DNA from 2 places in the Stenotrophomonas sp. CS3K5 genome. Region 2 is predicted to be linked to the other one. Evidence: predicted binding sites of a transcription regulator. Region 2 holds the regulator's gene; the other holds the start of a gene.
What was found. Region 2 encodes FliA, which starts transcription of late flagellar genes. Its sites were predicted from a motif close to TAAAGTTTNNCNNNCNNNGGCCGATAA; they were not measured.
Positions count from the first base shown of each region.

Region 1: a site for FliA is predicted at 3,100-3,126, ahead of AC5YGJ_RS11065 (methyl-accepting chemotaxis protein). Genes of this name have one in related genera too.

Region 1 is NZ_JCAKRX010000006.1:153,765-162,297, reverse strand. Features, by position in the region: gene AC5YGJ_RS11090 (autotransporter domain-containing protein) at 1-763, opposite strand, end outside; gene AC5YGJ_RS11085 (hypothetical protein) at 952-1,152, shown strand; gene AC5YGJ_RS11080 (VOC family protein) at 1,228-1,578, shown strand; gene AC5YGJ_RS11075 (KGG domain-containing protein) at 1,608-1,910, opposite strand; gene AC5YGJ_RS11070 (NAD-dependent epimerase/dehydratase family protein) at 2,133-3,026, shown strand; gene AC5YGJ_RS11065 (methyl-accepting chemotaxis protein) at 3,244-5,775, shown strand; gene AC5YGJ_RS11060 (hypothetical protein) at 5,968-6,138, shown strand; gene AC5YGJ_RS11055 (TonB-dependent receptor domain-containing protein) at 6,196-8,241, opposite strand.
Region 2 is NZ_JCAKRX010000002.1:534,700-543,232, reverse strand. Features, by position in the region: gene motD (flagellar motor protein MotD) at 1-3, opposite strand, end outside; gene AC5YGJ_RS05065 (flagellar motor protein) at 5-745, opposite strand; gene AC5YGJ_RS05060 (chemotaxis protein CheA) at 848-2,674, opposite strand; gene AC5YGJ_RS05055 (protein phosphatase CheZ) at 2,677-3,282, opposite strand; gene cheY (chemotaxis response regulator CheY) at 3,282-3,674, opposite strand; gene AC5YGJ_RS05045 (RNA polymerase sigma factor FliA) at 3,732-4,475, opposite strand; gene AC5YGJ_RS05040 (MinD/ParA family ATP-binding protein) at 4,472-5,359, opposite strand; gene flhF (flagellar biosynthesis GTPase FlhF) at 5,346-6,968, opposite strand; gene flhA (flagellar biosynthesis protein FlhA) at 7,114-8,533, opposite strand, start outside.

The DNA of each region.
Region 1 (8,533 bases), on a different contig from region 2:
GATCAGTTCGATAGACAGCACGCGGACGGTAGTAGTTGTCCGGATCCAGGCGCCACTCGTAGTAGGTGTCGCCAAACACCCGGGCGGCGGTGAGGTCTGAACCAAATGCCACGCCGTGCATACCCGTGCCATCGCGGTTGGCACCGATGGTGCCCAGCACATGCGTGCCGTGGTCGGCATAGCTGAAGCCGTACGGCTGGCCGGCGGCGATCAGGCGTGCGGCGAGTGCTGCCGGAACGCCGGCGCCGAGACCGTAGTAGTTGTAGCCGGGCTGTTCGCCACGGGTCTGCCCGCAAGCACCGGCACCTGCGACTACGCCCGGTGTCGCGCAGTCCGCGCCGATGGTGATGCTGGAAGTGTTGCGGCCGGAGAATTCGGGATGGGCCAGTGCCGAACCGGAGTCGAACAGCGCCAGGCGCACGCCCTTGCCAGTCAGGCCGCGTGCGTAGGCATGGTCGGCCCCCATCGCAGCCAGGCCCCAATCGGCATTGAATTCGTCACTGCGCCAGCTTGCCGGGTCACCCGGGTTGCCGAGAATGGCGGGGGGAGTCGCCGCAGGGGCAGCGGCCGTCGCTGCCGGTGCCGTGCCGGTGGCAGGTTGCGCCCACGCAGCCTGCAGTTGGCGCTGCTGCTGCCAGGCATCAAGTGATTCGCTGGCCAGGGCGGGCAGCGCGGTAGCCAGCAGCAGCGAACTGGCAACGGCAAGCGCCAGCGGGCGGTGCGACAGGGAGCGGGACGAACGGCCGTACAGCGGGTGATTCATCGGACAACTTCCTTGGTTGACGGACAACAACGCCGTTAACGCCAAGGCGGGGCAACACCCCCCAGTAATGTGAAGGTAATTTTATGAACGCGTTAATTTTGCGTGACAGAGGCGTTCACGTGGTCTCCCGACGGCCGCTTTACCGTGGGCCGGCCTGGGCTCACCAGGCTTATCAAGGAGTGATATCGATGCGTACTTTCAGGAAAGTGATCACGGCGGCGGTGTTCGCGTTGGCCTGTACCGGTTCGGTGGCCGTGGCCGGGCCGGTGGAACCCTGCGACCGGCCGTGCTGGCGGGCCTACCAGGCGTGCTTGTCCACCGGCGGAGATGCCACCGAGTGCGAGCAGGCGTACAACACCTGTGTGATCGATCTCTGCATGGGCGTGTGAGTCGCGCCGGTTGAAGCGGCATGATGTGGGGCCCCGTCAGCGACGGGGCTCTTCTGTTTCCGCCGAAGGAGTCTCATGGCTGTCAAACGTGTCGTCGCCAACATCGCCACCCCGGACCCGTCACGTGCGGCGGCCTTCTATACCGGTCTGCTGGGCATGCCGGTGGTGATGGACCACGGATGGATCGTCACCCACGGCGGCCAGGGCAACGCGCTGGCCCAGATCAGTTTCGCCAGCGAAGGCGGCGGCGGTGCGCCGGTGCCGGACCTGTCGATCGAGGTGGACGATCTGCAGCAGGTGCTCGACCGCGTGCACGCGGCTGGCATCGCACTGGAATACGGGCCGGCCGACGAGCCGTGGGGCGTGCGTCGCTTCTTCGTCCGCGATCCGTTCGGGCGCCTGCTCAATATCCTGGCTCACCGCTGAGCGAGGCAGGCGGCCCGTCCGTAGCCCGCTCAGCCCTGCTGCCGCGGCGAGCGTTCGGCCAGCGGCTCATCGGCCGGTTGTTGCTGTTGCTGCCGCATGCCTGCGTGGCGGGCGTGACCTCCTTCGCGGCCGATGGCGGCCATGTGCTGGCGGTCGCGGCTGATGGCCTGGCCGCCCTTGCGGCCGGCAAGGCGCGCTTCGGCCGGGCTGAATTCGTGCGCATTGCCGGAGGCATGCGCTGCACGGCCGCCCTTGGCGGCGATCGCGCGCTGCTTGTCCTGGTCCATCGAAGCGAAGCCGCGTTGGGAAGTGCCGCGCTGCGGGTCGGCCATGGGAACTCTCCAGAGCAGGGAGGAAAGCAGCATCCTTGCCGATGCCCGGCTAAGGCCATGTCCGCGCGGGCGGCGCAGCCTTCACGCCACGCCGCAGTTGCGTTCACGCGCCGCTACGGTAGCGAACACAGCGTTGGCGGCGGTGCTATCGCAGATGACCGATGGCTTGCCTAGAATCGCAGCATCCCGGTAGTTCCCGGGAGCCTCGAGTGAATGGACTCAATGAAGATTCTGTTGACCGGCAGTTCCGGGCGGATCGCACGCGCGATCTTCGGTGCGCTGGCGGCGACCCATGAAGTGGTGGGGCTGGATCGCAGCCCATTCGCCACCACCCGCATCATTGCCGATGTCGCCGACCGCCAGGCTGTGGCGCGCGCGGTGCAGGGTGTCGACGCGGTGATCCACACCGCCGCCCTGCACGCACCGCACGTGGGCCTGGTGCCCGATGCGGTGTTCCAGCAGATCAATGTGGACGCCACGGCCCACCTGCTGCAGGCGGCACGCGAGGCGGGCGCACGGCGCTTCGTGCTGACCAGCACCACGGCGCTGTACGGCCATGCGGTGGTCGCCGGCGGCTGCCGTTGGATCGACGAAGATACCGAGCCGTTGCCGCGTACGATCTACCACCGTACCAAGCTGCAGGCCGAGGCCCTGGCCGAGGCTGCGGTGGCGCCCGGGTTCAGCGTGCGCGTACTGCGCATGGGCCGCTGCTTCCCCGAACCTCCCGAACGCATGGCGATGTTCCGCCTGCATCGTGGCCTGGACGCGCGTGATGTGGCCAGCGCACACGCCACGCTGCTGCTGGATGCGGGCGAGGGGTTCGCGCGTTACGTCGCCTGTGCGCCCACCCCGTTCCGGCGCGAGGACTGCCTGGACCTGGCCGCGCGCCCGCGCAGCGTGCTGGCCCGGCGCGCCCCGCAGCTGCTCGCCGAGTTCGAGCGCCGTGGCTGGCCATTGCCGCTCAGCATCGACCGCGTCTATGACAGTGCGCGGTTGCGCAGCGAGCTCGGCTGGCAGCCGCGCTTCGGCCCGGATGATGTGCTGCAGCAGTATGCGGCCGGCAGCATCGAGGTCCTGCCGCGCGCGCAATGGATCAAGGACCGCGTGGCCGAGTAGGCGCAGGTGGCTGTGCGGGCCGCGCTTCATGCCCCGTCCCTGAGCGGATTCAGCAATGTGTAGGCGCGGCGACTCAACCTCGTGGGTACGCGGCCGCTAACCCGGTGCGCTTCCAGTGCCGGGCCAGACCCGGCCGCTGGGGGCCCGCGCGACGGATCGCGCGCCTGCGCGGCGCCTCGCGGTGCCGGTCGTCCTGAACTGCCTTGCGGACCCTTCCATGCCTTCTTCCCGCTCCGCCGCTGCCCGCCGCCCGGGCAGCATCGCCCACAAGCTGATGCTGGGCACTGCCCTGATCGCGCTGCTGTGCTTCGGCCTGACCGCCTTCCTGATCTACCGCCAGGCCAGTGCCAGCCTGATCGACGCCTCGCGCCAGACCATGACCAGTGAGGCCAATGCGGAGGCCCGCCAGGTCGCCGCCGACCTGGGCACCGCCTTCGCCAGCAACGATGCGATGGTCGAAGCCGTGCTGGCCCAGCGCGCACGCGGCGACGTTCCCGACCGCGCCAGCCTGGCCGCGGTCCTCGGCGAGCAGCTGCGCACCCATCCGGAATGGCTGGGCAAGAGCACCATGTGGGAAGCCGAAGCGTTCGATGGCAAGGATGCCGAGTTCGCCAACACCGAGATGCACGACGCCACCGGCCGCTACATGAGCTACTGGGCCTGGCACGAGGGCAAGCCGCAGCAGTCGACCATGACCGACTACACCGAGGCCGCTGACGGTTCGGCCGACTGGTACGTGGTGCCCAGCCGCGACAAGCTGCCCAAGGTCAGCGAACCCTACGCCTACGACATCGCCGGCCAGCAGGTGCTGATGAGCACGCTGAGCTCGCCGATCGTGGAGAACGGCACCTTCCTGGGCGTGTTCACCGTCGACTTCTCGCTGGCGGCCTTGCAGAAGCACCTGGCCACGCTGAAGCCAATGGGCGCCGGCCATGTCGAACTGCTGTCACCCAAGGGCGTGGTGCTGGCCTCGGCCAATGCCGCCGAGATCGGCAAGCCGCGTACTGATGCATTGACCCGCGGCATGCTGGCCGACATCGCGGCCGACCGCCGCTTCGAGGCGTTCACCCCGGATGCCGAGGGCAACGTGCGCGTGTACGTGCCGTTGCGCGTAGGCGATGCACCGCAGCGCTTCGCGCTGGGGGTGGTGATGCCGCATGCAGTGATCGTGGCCGAGGCGCGCCAGCTGCTGTGGCTGACCCTGCTGGTGGGCGTGGTGGCGGCGCTGACGCTCAGCGCCGGCGTGTATGTGCTGCTGCGCCGGCTGGCGATCCGCCCGTTGGCCGAGGCCGTGCGTGTGGCCGGTGATGTGGCCGCCGGCAAGCTGGACAGCACGCTGCCGGCGCGCAGCAACGATGAAGTGGGCCGCCTGCTGGACGCGATGCAGGGCATGCGCGGCCAGTTGCAGGCGGTGATGGCCGCACAGGCGGAAATGGCGCAGCGCCATGAGGCCGGTGAACTGAGCTATCGCATGGATGCGACCGCGTTCCCGGGCGAGTACGGCCGCATGGTCGCCGACAGCAACCAGCTGGTGGCCGCCAGCAATGCCGTCACCCAGCGCCTGGTGGAGGTGATGCAGCGCTATGCGGTGGGCGATCTGAGTGTGGACATGGAAGCGCTGCCGGGCGAGAAGGCGGTGTTCACCGCTGCGATGGCCACCACCAAGCACAACCTGGCCGCGATCAACGAGCAGATCCAGCAGCTGGCGGCGGCCGCTGCCGCCGGCGATTTCGCGGTGCGTGGCGATGTGTCGCGCTTCGATCATGATTTCCGCCGCATGGTGGACACGCTCAACACCATGATGCAGGTCAGCGACCACAACCTGGCCGAACTGTCGACGCTGCTGCGGGCCATTGCCGCCGGAGACCTCAGCGCGCGCATGCACGGTGACTTCCATGGCGTGTTCGCGGTGATGCGCGATGATGCCAACAGCACCGTGCAGCAGCTGACCGGCATCGTCGGGCAGATCCAGCAGTCGGCCGCCAGCATCCGCCTGGCCGCGGGCGAGATCGCCGCCGGCAACAGCGACCTGTCACGCCGCACCGAGCAGCAGGCAGCCAACCTGGAAGAGACGGCGGCCTCGATGGAGGAACTGACCTCCACCGTGCGCCAGAACGCCGACCACGCACTGCAGGCCAATACCCTGGCCGGCTCGGCAGCCGGTGTCGCCAGCGAAGGCGGGCAGGTGGTCAGCCAGGTGGTGCAGACCATGGAGCAGATCGAAGCCTCGTCGCAGCGTATTGCCGAGATCATCTCGGTGATCGATGGCATTGCGTTCCAGACCAACATCCTGGCGCTCAACGCTGCCGTCGAAGCAGCACGTGCCGGTGAACAGGGGCGCGGCTTTGCGGTGGTGGCCAGTGAAGTGCGCGCGCTGGCGCAGCGCTCGGCCGGCGCCGCCAAGGAGATCAAGGAACTGATTGATGCCTCGGTGGCCCAGGTGGGCGCGGGCGCGCAGCTGGTGCACGGTGCAGGCCGCACCATGCAGGAGATCGTCGGCCAGGTCGGCCGGGTCAACGAGATCATGGCCGAGATCTCGGCGGCCTCGCGCGAGCAGTCGGCGGGCATCGAGCAGGTCAACCAGACCGTGGTGCAGATGGACGAGACCACCCAGCAGAACGCTGCGCTGGTGGAGGAAGCCAGCGCTGCGGCACGCGCGATGGAAGAACAGGCCGAGCAGCTGGCGGTGGCGGTGTCGCGCTTCCGCCTGCAGGCCGAACCGCTGCCTGCAGCGCGCCGCGCCGCCTGAACGGCGCCGTGGGCTGAAGCGATTCAGCTTCGGCAGACGGTCGGCAGGGGCGGGAATGAGGCGCCGGGACACCCCGGCGCCACCGTCGGTGACCCCACCGTTACCCACCCGCCTTGTTTTTAGGATAGGGTGCGCAGTTCCGCTGCCGTTCCAGCTGAACCCGGATGGCAGCGGGATGTCCATGGAGGTTGCATGACCACACCTGCTACACCGGAAAACGCACCGGGACCGGTGCTCCTGCCGACACCTGAAGTGGTGCAGGCACAACAACTGCTCGCACGCCAGCAACTGGCGGTGGCCATGGACCGTGCGCGCACGGCGGCCACGCAGAACGCGGCACCGGCCGCGCTGGAAAGCGAGTAACGCGCAACGGCAACGATCGCGCTGGCACATGGCCAGCGCGATCCCGACGCGCATCGATCAGAAGCGTGCGGTCATGCTGAAGAAGTAGCTGCGCCCCGCGACGAAGTAGTCGGTGGAGCCTTCGGCATACAGTTTCTTGTCGGCCAGGTTGCTGACGCCACCGCGCAGGGTCAGTACCTCGTTGACGTTCCATGCCGCGGTCAGGTCATACAGGGTGTAGGCCTTGAAGAAGGTGGTGGCCACGCCGGTCTGCTTGCCGGTGTACTGTGCCGACAGGCTGCTGGAAAACACCGTGTTGGGCGTCCAGTCCAGCGACGAGTATCCCGAGAATTCCGGGGTGTCGATCAGGTTGCGGCCGGTGGTCAGGTTCTTGGCTTCCTTCATCCAGGTCGCCGAGGTGCGCCAGCGCCAGTGCTCGCCGAAGCGCACGTTGAGGTTGCCTTCCATGCCGCTGGTACGCGCGCGCTGGACGTTGCTCATCCGCGTCCACCAGATGCCGTTGAACCGGCCCAGCGGCGCGTACTCGATCTTGTTCCTGAAATCGGTATGGAAGTAGGTCAGGCCGGCATCGACACGTTCATTGTCGAAGCTGATGCCGATCTCGCGGTTGGTGCTGGTCTCCGGATCCAGATCCGGGTTGCCGGCCATGTAGCAGCCGCCGCGGGTGTAGCCCAACGGGATCAGCGAGGTACAGCCACGACCGCCGGACTGGGTGGCGGCATTGGGCGAGTTCTCGGTCAGGCTCGGCGCGCGGAAGCCCTTGGAGATGCCGCCGCGGATCGTCCACTGCTCGGCCGGGTGCCAGACCAGGTAGGCACGCGGACTGACGTGGCCGCCGAATTTCTCGTGATGGTCCAGGCGTGCGCCCAACGTCAGTGCCAGGGTGCGGTGCAGCTTCAGTTCGTCCTCCACGAACAGGGCCCAGGTATCCACTTCCAGGCTCGAGCCATTGACCGGATTGCCGGCGTAGTCGATCGGCGCGCGGCCGATGGTATCGGTGTTGGTCAGTTCCTGGCGCTTCCACTGGCCACCGACGGCGAACTGGTGCTCCACGCCCAGCGTGAACGGCGTGGTCAGGCTGCCTTCGATGATGGTGTCGGTGGCCTCGGAGCGGCCGGTCGCGCCGATGTCATTCTTGTACTCGGTCCAGTACGCACTGATCCTGGAGGTGCCGAAGCTCCACGTGCCATCGTGGTTGAGTGCCAGCGAGCTGCGCTTGAGTTCACTGGCCCCCCAGGCGCCTTCGTCCTGCTGCTCCAGTGCGGTGTCGATGAAGGCCTGCTGCACGCCGTGGCCCGCTTCAAGCGATACGTCCTGCGCGTCGCTCAGTTTCCATTGCAGCAATGCATCGACGTTGCGGTCCTTCTCGCCGGCATAGGCATTGCCGTAGACACCACCGTTGGACCGGTCGGAATCGCGCCGCATGCTGTTGGCGCCGATGCGCAGCCCGACCCGCTCGCTGAGCGGGCCGGAGAACGTTGCGCCGATCTGCTGGGTGTCGCCGCGCGTGTCATCGCCGGGGCGGGTATAGCTGTGGGTGGCACTGCCGCGCCACTCATCGCCGATGCGCTTGGTGATGATGTTGATCACCCCGCCCATGGCGTCGGAGCCGTACAGTGAGGACATCGGCCCGCGCACCACTTCGATGCGCTCGATCTGGTCGGGCGAAATCCAGTTCAGGTCCTGGCGGCCCAGGTCCGGCCGGTAGTTGGTCGAGGCCGAGCTGCCCATGCGCTTGCCGTCCACCAGCACCAGCGTGTAGTTGGACGGCATCCCGCGCAGCTTGATCTTGGACTGTTCGCCAGCCGCACTCAGGCCGCCGGTGACGCCGGGCACGCGGCTGAGCAGGGTGGCCAGGTCGTGCACCGGCTGCCGCTCGATGTCCTCGCGGCTGATCACGCTGATGCTGGCCGGCGCATCCTTGATCCATTGCTGGTTGCCTGAGGCGGTGACCACCACGGTGTCCAGATCCTTGGTGGAGGCATCGGCGCTGGCCTCGGCGGCGGCCAGGCCGGGCAGGGTCAGCAGGCAGGCGGTGGCCAGGGCGTGGGCCAGGCGGGTACGCGGCAGGCGCGCGGAGCGGGGGTGGGACGGCAGGGACATGACGGCTTCCATGGGAGGTGGGGGACCCGGTGGAAGCAGCAGGCGCAGGCAATCGGCAGCCAGCCCCTTCCATGGGTCATCTGGGGTGCGCGGTTCGGACCGGCGCAGCTGGGTGGGTCTGGGCCGTGAGGAAGACGGCGACCTGCCTGGTTAATGAAATGATAACTGTTCGCGTTTGATACGATCCAGTACCCGGGGCGACATCGTGACATCCAGCGCGCACCGCGCCCGCTCGCCTGCTATTGGCTGAATGGGGAGAAATCCCGGCGTAGACCTTCGCACCCGGCTTACA
Region 2 (8,533 bases):
CATGTCAGTGCAGGAAGCCGGAGAGGTTGGTTTCGATGTTGCGCGGGTTCTCGCCCTGGGCGATCGAGATCAGGCCTTCGATGACCATTTCGCGGTCGCGCGTGTTGTGCGAGATCACACTCTTGAGCTTGGCGGCGATCGGCAGGAACAGCAGGTTGGCCGAGGCGATGCCATAGATGGTGGCGGTGAACGCGGCGGCGATGCCATGGCCGAGCTTGCTCGGGTCGGCCAGGTTCTTCATCACTGCGATCAGGCCGAGCACGGCGCCGATGATGCCGAGGGTGGGTGCGTAGATGCCCATCGCCTCGAATACCTTGGCGCCGGCCTGGTCCTGGTGCTCCTGGCTGCCCAGTTCGATTTCCAGCATGTGCCGCATCGATTCGGGCTCCACGCCGTCCACCAGCAGCTGCAGCCCCTTGCGCAGGAACGGGTCCTGCTGTGCTTCCACCTGCGATTCCAGGCCCAGCAGGCCCTGGCGACGGGCGATGTTGCTCCATTCCACGATCTGGCGGATCAGCTCGTGGCGATCGCTGTTCGGCGGGCGCACGACCCAGCGCACGATCTTGAAGGCGTGCTTGAACACGGCCGGTGAGGTGTGCAGCAGGATCGCCGCGACGGTGCCGACGATGACAATCACAAAGGCCGCAGGCGACCACAACGATGCCAGCCCGGCGCCCTTGAGGATGCTGCCACCGACCAGCGAGGCCAGGGCGAGAAAGAGTCCAATGAGGCTGAGTCTATCCATGGATCCGGTATCGGCTTGTGTGAATGGGACTTGAGACACCGGGCGTTCGTGTACAGACGGTAGTCACAGTTTCTGGGGGCGCCGGGCGGGGCCCGGCGGGGGTCATCGCAGGCCGTCCACGTCCAGGATCAGCGCCATGCGACCATCGCCGATCAAGGTTGCACCGGCATAACCGCGCAGGCCGCGCAGGGCTTTGGGCAGCGGCTTGATGACCACTTCCTCGCGCCCGCGCACCTGGTCCACGACCAGCCCGAAGCGTGCCTCGCCGGCCTGCAGCACCACAATGGTCAGCAGGGTGGAGGCGGCCGGCGTCACATCCAGCCACTGGCGCAGATCGACCAGCGGCAGGGTGTGCGAGCGGCGGTCGAGCACGGCACGGCCATCGAACCAGCCCAGCGAGGTGCGCGGCGCGTGCAGCACTTCCATCACGCGCGCCAGCGGCAGCGCGTAGACGTCCTCGCCGGCCTGCACCAGCAGCGTCGGCAGGATCGCCAGGGTCAGCGGTACGCGGATCAGGAAGCGGCTGCCACGGCCCAGCTCCGACTGGATCTGGATCTGGCCGCTGAGTTCGCGGATACGGGACTGCACCACGTCCATGCCGACGCCGCGGCCGGAGATGTCGGTCACCTGCTGCTTGGTCGAGAAGCCGGGCAGGAACACCAGGTGCAGGCATTCCTCGCTGCTCAGGCGGGCGGCGGCTTCCGGATCGATCAGGCCCTTCTCGCGTGCCTTGGCGCGCAGCTTTTCCGGGTCGATGCCGGCGCCATCGTCCTGCACCTCGATGCTGACGTAGTCACCTTCCTGCTGCGCCGACAGGCGCACATGGCCCATCCGCGGCTTGCCCTGCGCTTCGCGCAGTTCGGGCATTTCCACGCCATGGTCGATGGCATTGCGGACCAGGTGAACCAGCGGGTCGGCCAGGGCTTCGACCAGGTTGCGGTCGAGCTCGGTCTCGGCGCCGATCAGTTCCAGATCCACTTCCTTCTTCAGCGAGCGGGCGACATCGCGGGCGACCTTGGGGAAGCGCGAGAACACCTTGCCGACCGGCTGCATGCGGGTGCGCATCACCGCCGACTGCAGTCGCGCGGTGGCGATGTCCAGGGTGGATACGGCGCGGTCCAGCTCTTCATCGCGCAGGCGTGCGCGCAGCGTCTTCAGGCGGTTGCGTGACAGCACCAGCTCGCCGATCAGGTTGACGATCGCATCCAGGCGCTTGGTATCCACGCGCACGGTGTGCTCGGCTTCGGCCAGCGGCTTGGCGGCCGGCTTGGCTGCCGGGGTGGCGGCCGCCGGGCGCGGCGCAGGCGTCGCAGCGACCGGCGTGGCGGCGACCGGCTTGCTGCCGGGCGCGGCGCCACCGTGCAGCTGGTCGAGCAGGGCTTCGAACTCGTCTTCGCTGATCAGGCCGTCGTCGGCCTTCTTCGCCGGCGCGACCGCGGTCGGCGCGTTGCCGCCGTGCAGCTGGTCGAGCAGGGCCTCGAATTCGTCTTCGGTGATCAGGTCGCCGCCGGCAGCGGCGGGTGCGGCGGCGGTCGGGGCTGCGGTACCGCCACCGTGCATGTCGAACTGTGCGATCAGCTCCGGCGGCGCATAACCCGGCTCGGTGCCCGAGGACACCGCGTCGAGCATCGACTGCAGGTAATCCAGCGACTGCTGGGCCGCGTCGAAGTGATGGGCCTGCAGCACGGCCTGGCCGGCGCGCGCGATGCCGAGGGCTTCTTCGGCGGCGTGGCACAACTCGACCATGGCGGTGACGCCGAGGAAGCCGGCGCCGCCCTTGAGCGTGTGGTAGCCGCGGAACACCGCGTTGAGCTGCTCGCTGTCCTGCGGCGCCTGCTCCAGCGACACCAGCTGTTCGCCCAGGCGGTCCAGGATTTCCTGTGCCTCGATGATGAAATCGGCAGTGATGTCGTCGGATACCGCGCTCATGCTTACAGCCCCAGATCCGACAACAGGTCGTCGGCGTCGTTCTGCGAGACCGCGTGGCGGTCCAGTCCCTTCAGTGCCGGCCCGGCCAGTTCCGGGTCGGTGCGATGCTGTTCCGGCGGCAGGCCGAGCGCGCCGAAGCCTTCGTGCACGCGGCGCACGATGCCGACCACGCGACGGATGATCTGCCCGGTCAGGTCCTGGTAGCTCTGGGTCAGGGCGATCTCGGTGAGGTTGTGGCGGATGCGCTCTAGCTGCGCGTCCTGGCCCGGCTGCAGGCCTTCGGCGCGCAGTTGCTCGGTCAGGCTGCGGCATTCCTCGGCCAGGTCCAGGGTGCGGTGGGTGGCCTGTTCGGTCATCGCCACCACGTGGTCCAGGCGCGCGCAGGCGTCGTCCAGTTCACCGGCATCGCTGGGCACGGTCGGCAGTTCACCCAGCGCCTGGCCGAGTTCGCGGGCCAGCCGCGAAAGACCGCTCATCATCGGCTGCGTGCGCAGCGCGACCAGTCCGTCGATGCGCTGCCGCCAGGCGGCCTCGTCACCGGACTCCAGCGCGTCCAGGGCTTCCTGCAGGCGCAGGGCAAGGGCGTTCTTGTCGACCGTGGTATCCATCAGGCGCTGGCCGCCAGGCGTTCGAAGATCTTGCCCAGCTTTTCTTCCAGGGTCTGCGCGGTGAACGGCTTGATGATGTAGCCGTTGACGCCGCTCTGGGCGGCTTCGATGATCTGCTCGCGCTTGGCTTCGGCGGTCACCATCAACACCGGCAGGGTCTTCAGCTTGGCATCGGCGCGGATCGCCTTGAGCAGCTCGATGCCGGTCATCACCGGCATGTTCCAGTCGGTGACCACGAAATCGAACGGCTGGCTCTGCAGCAGCGACAGCGCGGCATGCCCGTCCTCGGCTTCGGCGGTGTTGGTGAAGCCCAGATCGCCCAGCAGGTTCTTGACGATGCGACGCATGGTCGAGAAGTCGTCGACGATCAGGATGCGCATGTTCTTGTTCAAAGCAGAGTTCCTTTGTTGTTCATTCCGGGCGGCCGGGGGCAGACGCCTCGGGGATGTTCATTCTTCAAGGCCGGCGTCGACCGCCTCGAAAATCTTCAGTCGGCCACGCAGGCGCAGCACCGCCTGGCCGTGGATCTGGCAGACCCGCGACTCGCTCACGCCGAGCACCGCACCGATCTCCTTCAGGTTCAGCTCCTGCTCGTAGTAGAGCGAGAGCACCAGCTGTTCGCGCTCGGGCAGGTGGCCGATGGCCTTGCCCAGCTCGCGGCCGAACTCGCCGCGCTCCAGCACCTGCTGCGGGGTCGGGCCGCCCTGGGCGACGGTATCCAGTTCGCCCTGGTCCTCGATACGCGATTCCAGGCTCAGCACCTGGCCGCGCGCGGCGTCTTCCATCAGCCGCAGGTATTCGGGCAGCGGCATGTCCATCGCGGCGGCCACTTCGGTGGCGCTGGCGGCACGGCCACTGCTCTGTTCCAGGCGGCGGATGGTGGCAGCAGCATCGCGTGCACGGCGGTGCACCGAACGCGGCACCCAATCGCCACGACGGATCTCGTCGATCATCGAACCGCGGATGCGGATCGACGCGTAGGTCTCGAACGAGGCGCCCTGGTCGGCGTCGTAGCTGCGCGAGGCCTCGATCAGGCCCATCATGCCGGCCTGGATCAGGTCGTCGACTTCGACGCTGGCCGGCAGGCGTGCGGCCAGGTGGTGGGCGATGCGCCGCACCAGGTCCGAATGCTGGGCGATGACCTCGTTGGCCGCCGAGCGCTGGACCTCCCGGTACTGGGCTGCGCCTTTCATGCGGCCACCCCGCGCTGCTTGAGGATGCGTTCGAGGAAGAACTCGACGCCGCCACGCGGTTCGGTCGGCGCCTGCCAGCGCGCGGTGCGCCGTGCGATCTCGGTGATCGCCAGTGCAGCCGGGCTGGATGGGTAGGCCTTGACCACCGGCTGCTGGCGCTGCACCGACAGGCGCAACCAGTCATCCTGCGGCACGCAGCCCAGGTAATTCAATGAGACATCGGCCAGGAACTTCTCGCAGACGCGGGTCAGCTTTTCGTACAGCACGCGGCCTTCGTTGGGGTCGCGCACCATGTTGGCCACCACCTGGATGCGGTCCACCCCACGCTCGCGCGAGAGCACCTTGATCAGCGCGTAGGCGTCGGTGATCGAGGCCGGTTCGTCGCAGACCACCACCACGGTGTCCTGTGCGGCCTGGCAGAAGGTCAGCACGCCATCGGTGATGCCGGCGGCGGTGTCCACCACCATGATGTCCAGCTCGCGCTCCAGTTCGGAGAACACGTTGACCAGGCCGACGTGCTCGGCCGGGGCCAGTTCGGCCATGTGCCGGCGGCCGGACGCGGCCGGGACCACCAGCACGCCGTTCGGGCCTTCGACGATGACGTCATCCAGCGAGCAGCGGCCGGCGACCAGGTCGGCCAGCGTGAAGGTGGGGTTCAACCCCAGGATCACGTCGATGTTGGCCAGGCCCAGGTCCGCATCCAGCAGCAGCGTGCGCTTGCCCATGCCGGCCAGCGCCACGGCCAGGTTGGCCGACACGTTGGTCTTGCCCACGCCGCCCTTGCCGCCGGTCACGGCAATGGTGCGCACAGGGCCGAGCGGCTCGCTGCGGGTGGCCGACAGCGGGAAGGTCTTGGTCAGCTTGGCGTACTCACGCGACGGCATGGTTCAACTCCGGGTTGCAGGGCATATCGGCCGCTCGGCGCAAATCTTCAAGGCGAAGTACGAGATTGGCCGCACTGGCCCGGTGCAGGTCCTCCGGTACGTCCTGGCCGTCAGTCACCCAGGTGATCGGCAGGCTGTGATCCACGGCCACCGACAGCGCGTTGCCGAAACGGCCGGTCTCGTCCAGCTTGCTCAGCACCAGCCCCTGCAGGTTGGCCGCGCCAAAGCGGCGGACCACCTCGTCCATGTCGCCGAAACTGGTGTTGGCCGGCAGCACCAGCAGGGTGCGCACCTGGCGGGCGGCGCGCAGCCACTGCAGCTGGGCGGCCAGTGCGCGGTCACGCGGGCCCAGGCCGGCTGTGTCGATCAGCACCAGCTTGTAGTCCTTCAGGCGTTCCAGCAGCTGGTCCAGGTCGGTACCGCTGTTGGCCTCGTGCACGGCGATGCCGAGCTGGCGGCCGTAGCCGTACAGCTGTTCGCGGGCGCCGATGCGGGTGGTGTCGGTGGTCACCAGGGCAACGTCACGCGGGGCGTGCTTCTCGGCGAAGCGCGAGGCCAGCTTGGCGATGGTGGTGGTCTTGCCGGCGCCGGTCGGGCCGACCAGCGCGATCACACCGCCTTCTTCCAGCGGGTCGACCGGGGCGATCGGCAGCTTGCGCGAGATCAGCCCCAGCATCAGGCCGCGGCCGCGGTGGGCTTCGGTCTCCAGTGGGATCTGCATGGCCACGTCGCGGGCCAGGCCAGCGTCGAAGCCGTACTCATCCATCAGGTCCAGGGCGGTGGCACGCACCGGGCAGCCGCGCAGGCGCTCGTCGGTGAAGCGGTTCATCTCGCGCTCGATCACCTGGCGCATGCCGGCCACTTCCTGGCGCAGCTGGCGGATCTCGGCGTCGTCCTGGGCCACCACGGTCAGCGCCGGGGCCGGCGCCAGCATCGGCGCCGGGCTGGCGTCGTCGTCGGCGTCCACCGGTGCCGGTTCGCTGACGGTCGATTCGGCCGGCGCCTCGGCCACGGCGGCAGTCGGCAGCGGCGGCGGCTGCACTGCCGGGGCGGGGCTTTCGTGATGCGTTTCGTGCGGCGGGTCGATCTGGAAGCGGGCGCGGTTGGGTGCTGCTACGGCCACCGCTGCCGGCGCGACGATGGGCTCGGCGAACGGGGCGAAGATCTGTTCCGGCAGCGTCGGTTCGTTGACGGCGGCGCGCGCCAGGGTGGCGGCGAAGCCGGTGCTGCCACGGGTCGGCACGATCTCGTCGGCGCTGTCCAGGGTGCGGCCGGTGGCACCGACCGCGGCGCGGGCCAGGGCCGCCACCGCCGAGGTGGTGGCGGCGACCGGTTCCGGTGCCGGGGTGCTGCTGCGGCGGCGGGTGACGGCGGCAATCACCGCATCGGCGGCGGTGCGCGGCTTCGGTGCCGGCGGCGGCGCCACGTCACGGCGCGAGGCTTCCAGTGCACGCTGCACGGCGCTCTCATCGTAGTTGGCGGCGGCCACGATCTCGATGCCTTCCTCGATCCGGCGGTTGGACAGGATCACGGCGTCGGGGCCGTGCTCCTTGCGCACCAGGTTCATGGCCGAGCGCATGTCGGCGGCGACGAATCGTTTGATTTTCATGCTGTGGTCACGGGACGAAGACGGCGGGGTGGCGTTCGGGGAACTCGGGTGGTCGGTGGTCTGCACGGTGCGGGTTCCCCTTGGTATCTGTCTGTTGCGTTGGTTCGGAAGTGGTGTCTGTTTTCTGGCGCATCGGCGGGCGGCGTCAGCTGATCGTTCCGACCAGCTTCAGGCGCTTGTCCTCCGGCACCTCGCTGTAGGCCAGGACCGACAGCGACGGAACGCTGTGGCGGACCAGGCGCGCCAGCGCGGCGCGCACCGGGCCGGGTACCAGCACGACCGCGGGCTCGTTGCGGGCTTCCTGCTTGCTGACACAGTCGGCCAGGCTCTGGTGCAGTCGCTCGGCGAGTCCGGGTTCCAGCGCGGCGCCGTTGCCCTGCGTGGACTCCTGCAAGACACGTTCCAATTGCGGGTTGAGGGTGAACACCGGCAGCTCCGCCGACATTCCGGCGATCTCCTGCACGATGAAGCGGCCCAGCGCGGTGCGCACCGCGGCGGTCAGCACGGCCGGGTCCTGGCTGCCGGGGGCATGTTCGACCAGCGATTCGGCGATCTTGCGCAGCTGGCGGATCGGGATGCGCTCGACCAGCAGGTTCTGCAGCACGCGTACCACGGCCGACAGCGGCAACGCCTTGGGCGTCAGATCTTCGACGAGCTTGGGCGCACTCTTGGCCAGGTTGGCCAGCAGGTGCTGCACTTCTTCGTGGCCGAGCAGTTCCGGGGCGTGCTCGCGGATCAGGTGCGAAAGATGGGTGGCCACCACGGTGGCCGGGTCGACCACGGTGTAGCCCAGCGTTTCGGCCTGGGCGCGCTGGTGCGGCTGGATCCAGGTGGCATCCAGGCCGAACGCGGGGTCCTTGCCGGCGATGCCTTCCAGCGTACCCAGGGCGCTGCCCGGGTCCAGCGCCAGTTCGCGGTCCGGATGGATCTCGGCGGTGGCCACCGGCACGCCGTGCACCAGCACGCGATAGCCGTTGGCCGGCAGTTCCAGGTTGTCGCGGATGTGCACCGACGGAATCAGGAAGCCGACATCCTGGGTCAGCTTGCGGCGCACGCCCTTGATGCGCGCCATCAGTTCGCCGCCCTGGTTGCTGTCCACCAGCGGAATCAGACGGTAGCCCACCTCCAGCCCCAGCGGATCGACCGGGCGCAGCTCGTCCCAGCTCAATTCCGCCGTCGGTGCCGCTGCGGCCGGACGGCCCAGCGCGTTCAGCGCGGCGCCATCGCCTGCGCCGGCAGCGGCGTCGGAGACCGGCTGCTTCTCCTTGCGGTACAGCTTCCAGGCAATGAACCCGAGGATCGCCGCCAGCGTCAGGAAAGCGACGTTGGGCATGCCCGGCACCAGGCCGACCAGGCCGACGATGCCGGCGGTGATCGCCAGCGCGCGGTACTGGCCGAACACCTGGCCGGTCATGGCCTGGGCCATGTCCTGAGAGCGCGAGGCACGGGTCACCAGCATTGCCACGGCGCTGGACACCAGCAGCGCCGGCAGCTGCGCCACCAGCCCGTCACCGATGGACAGCAGGGTGTAGGTGGCGGCCGCTTCGCCGAACGGCATGCCATGC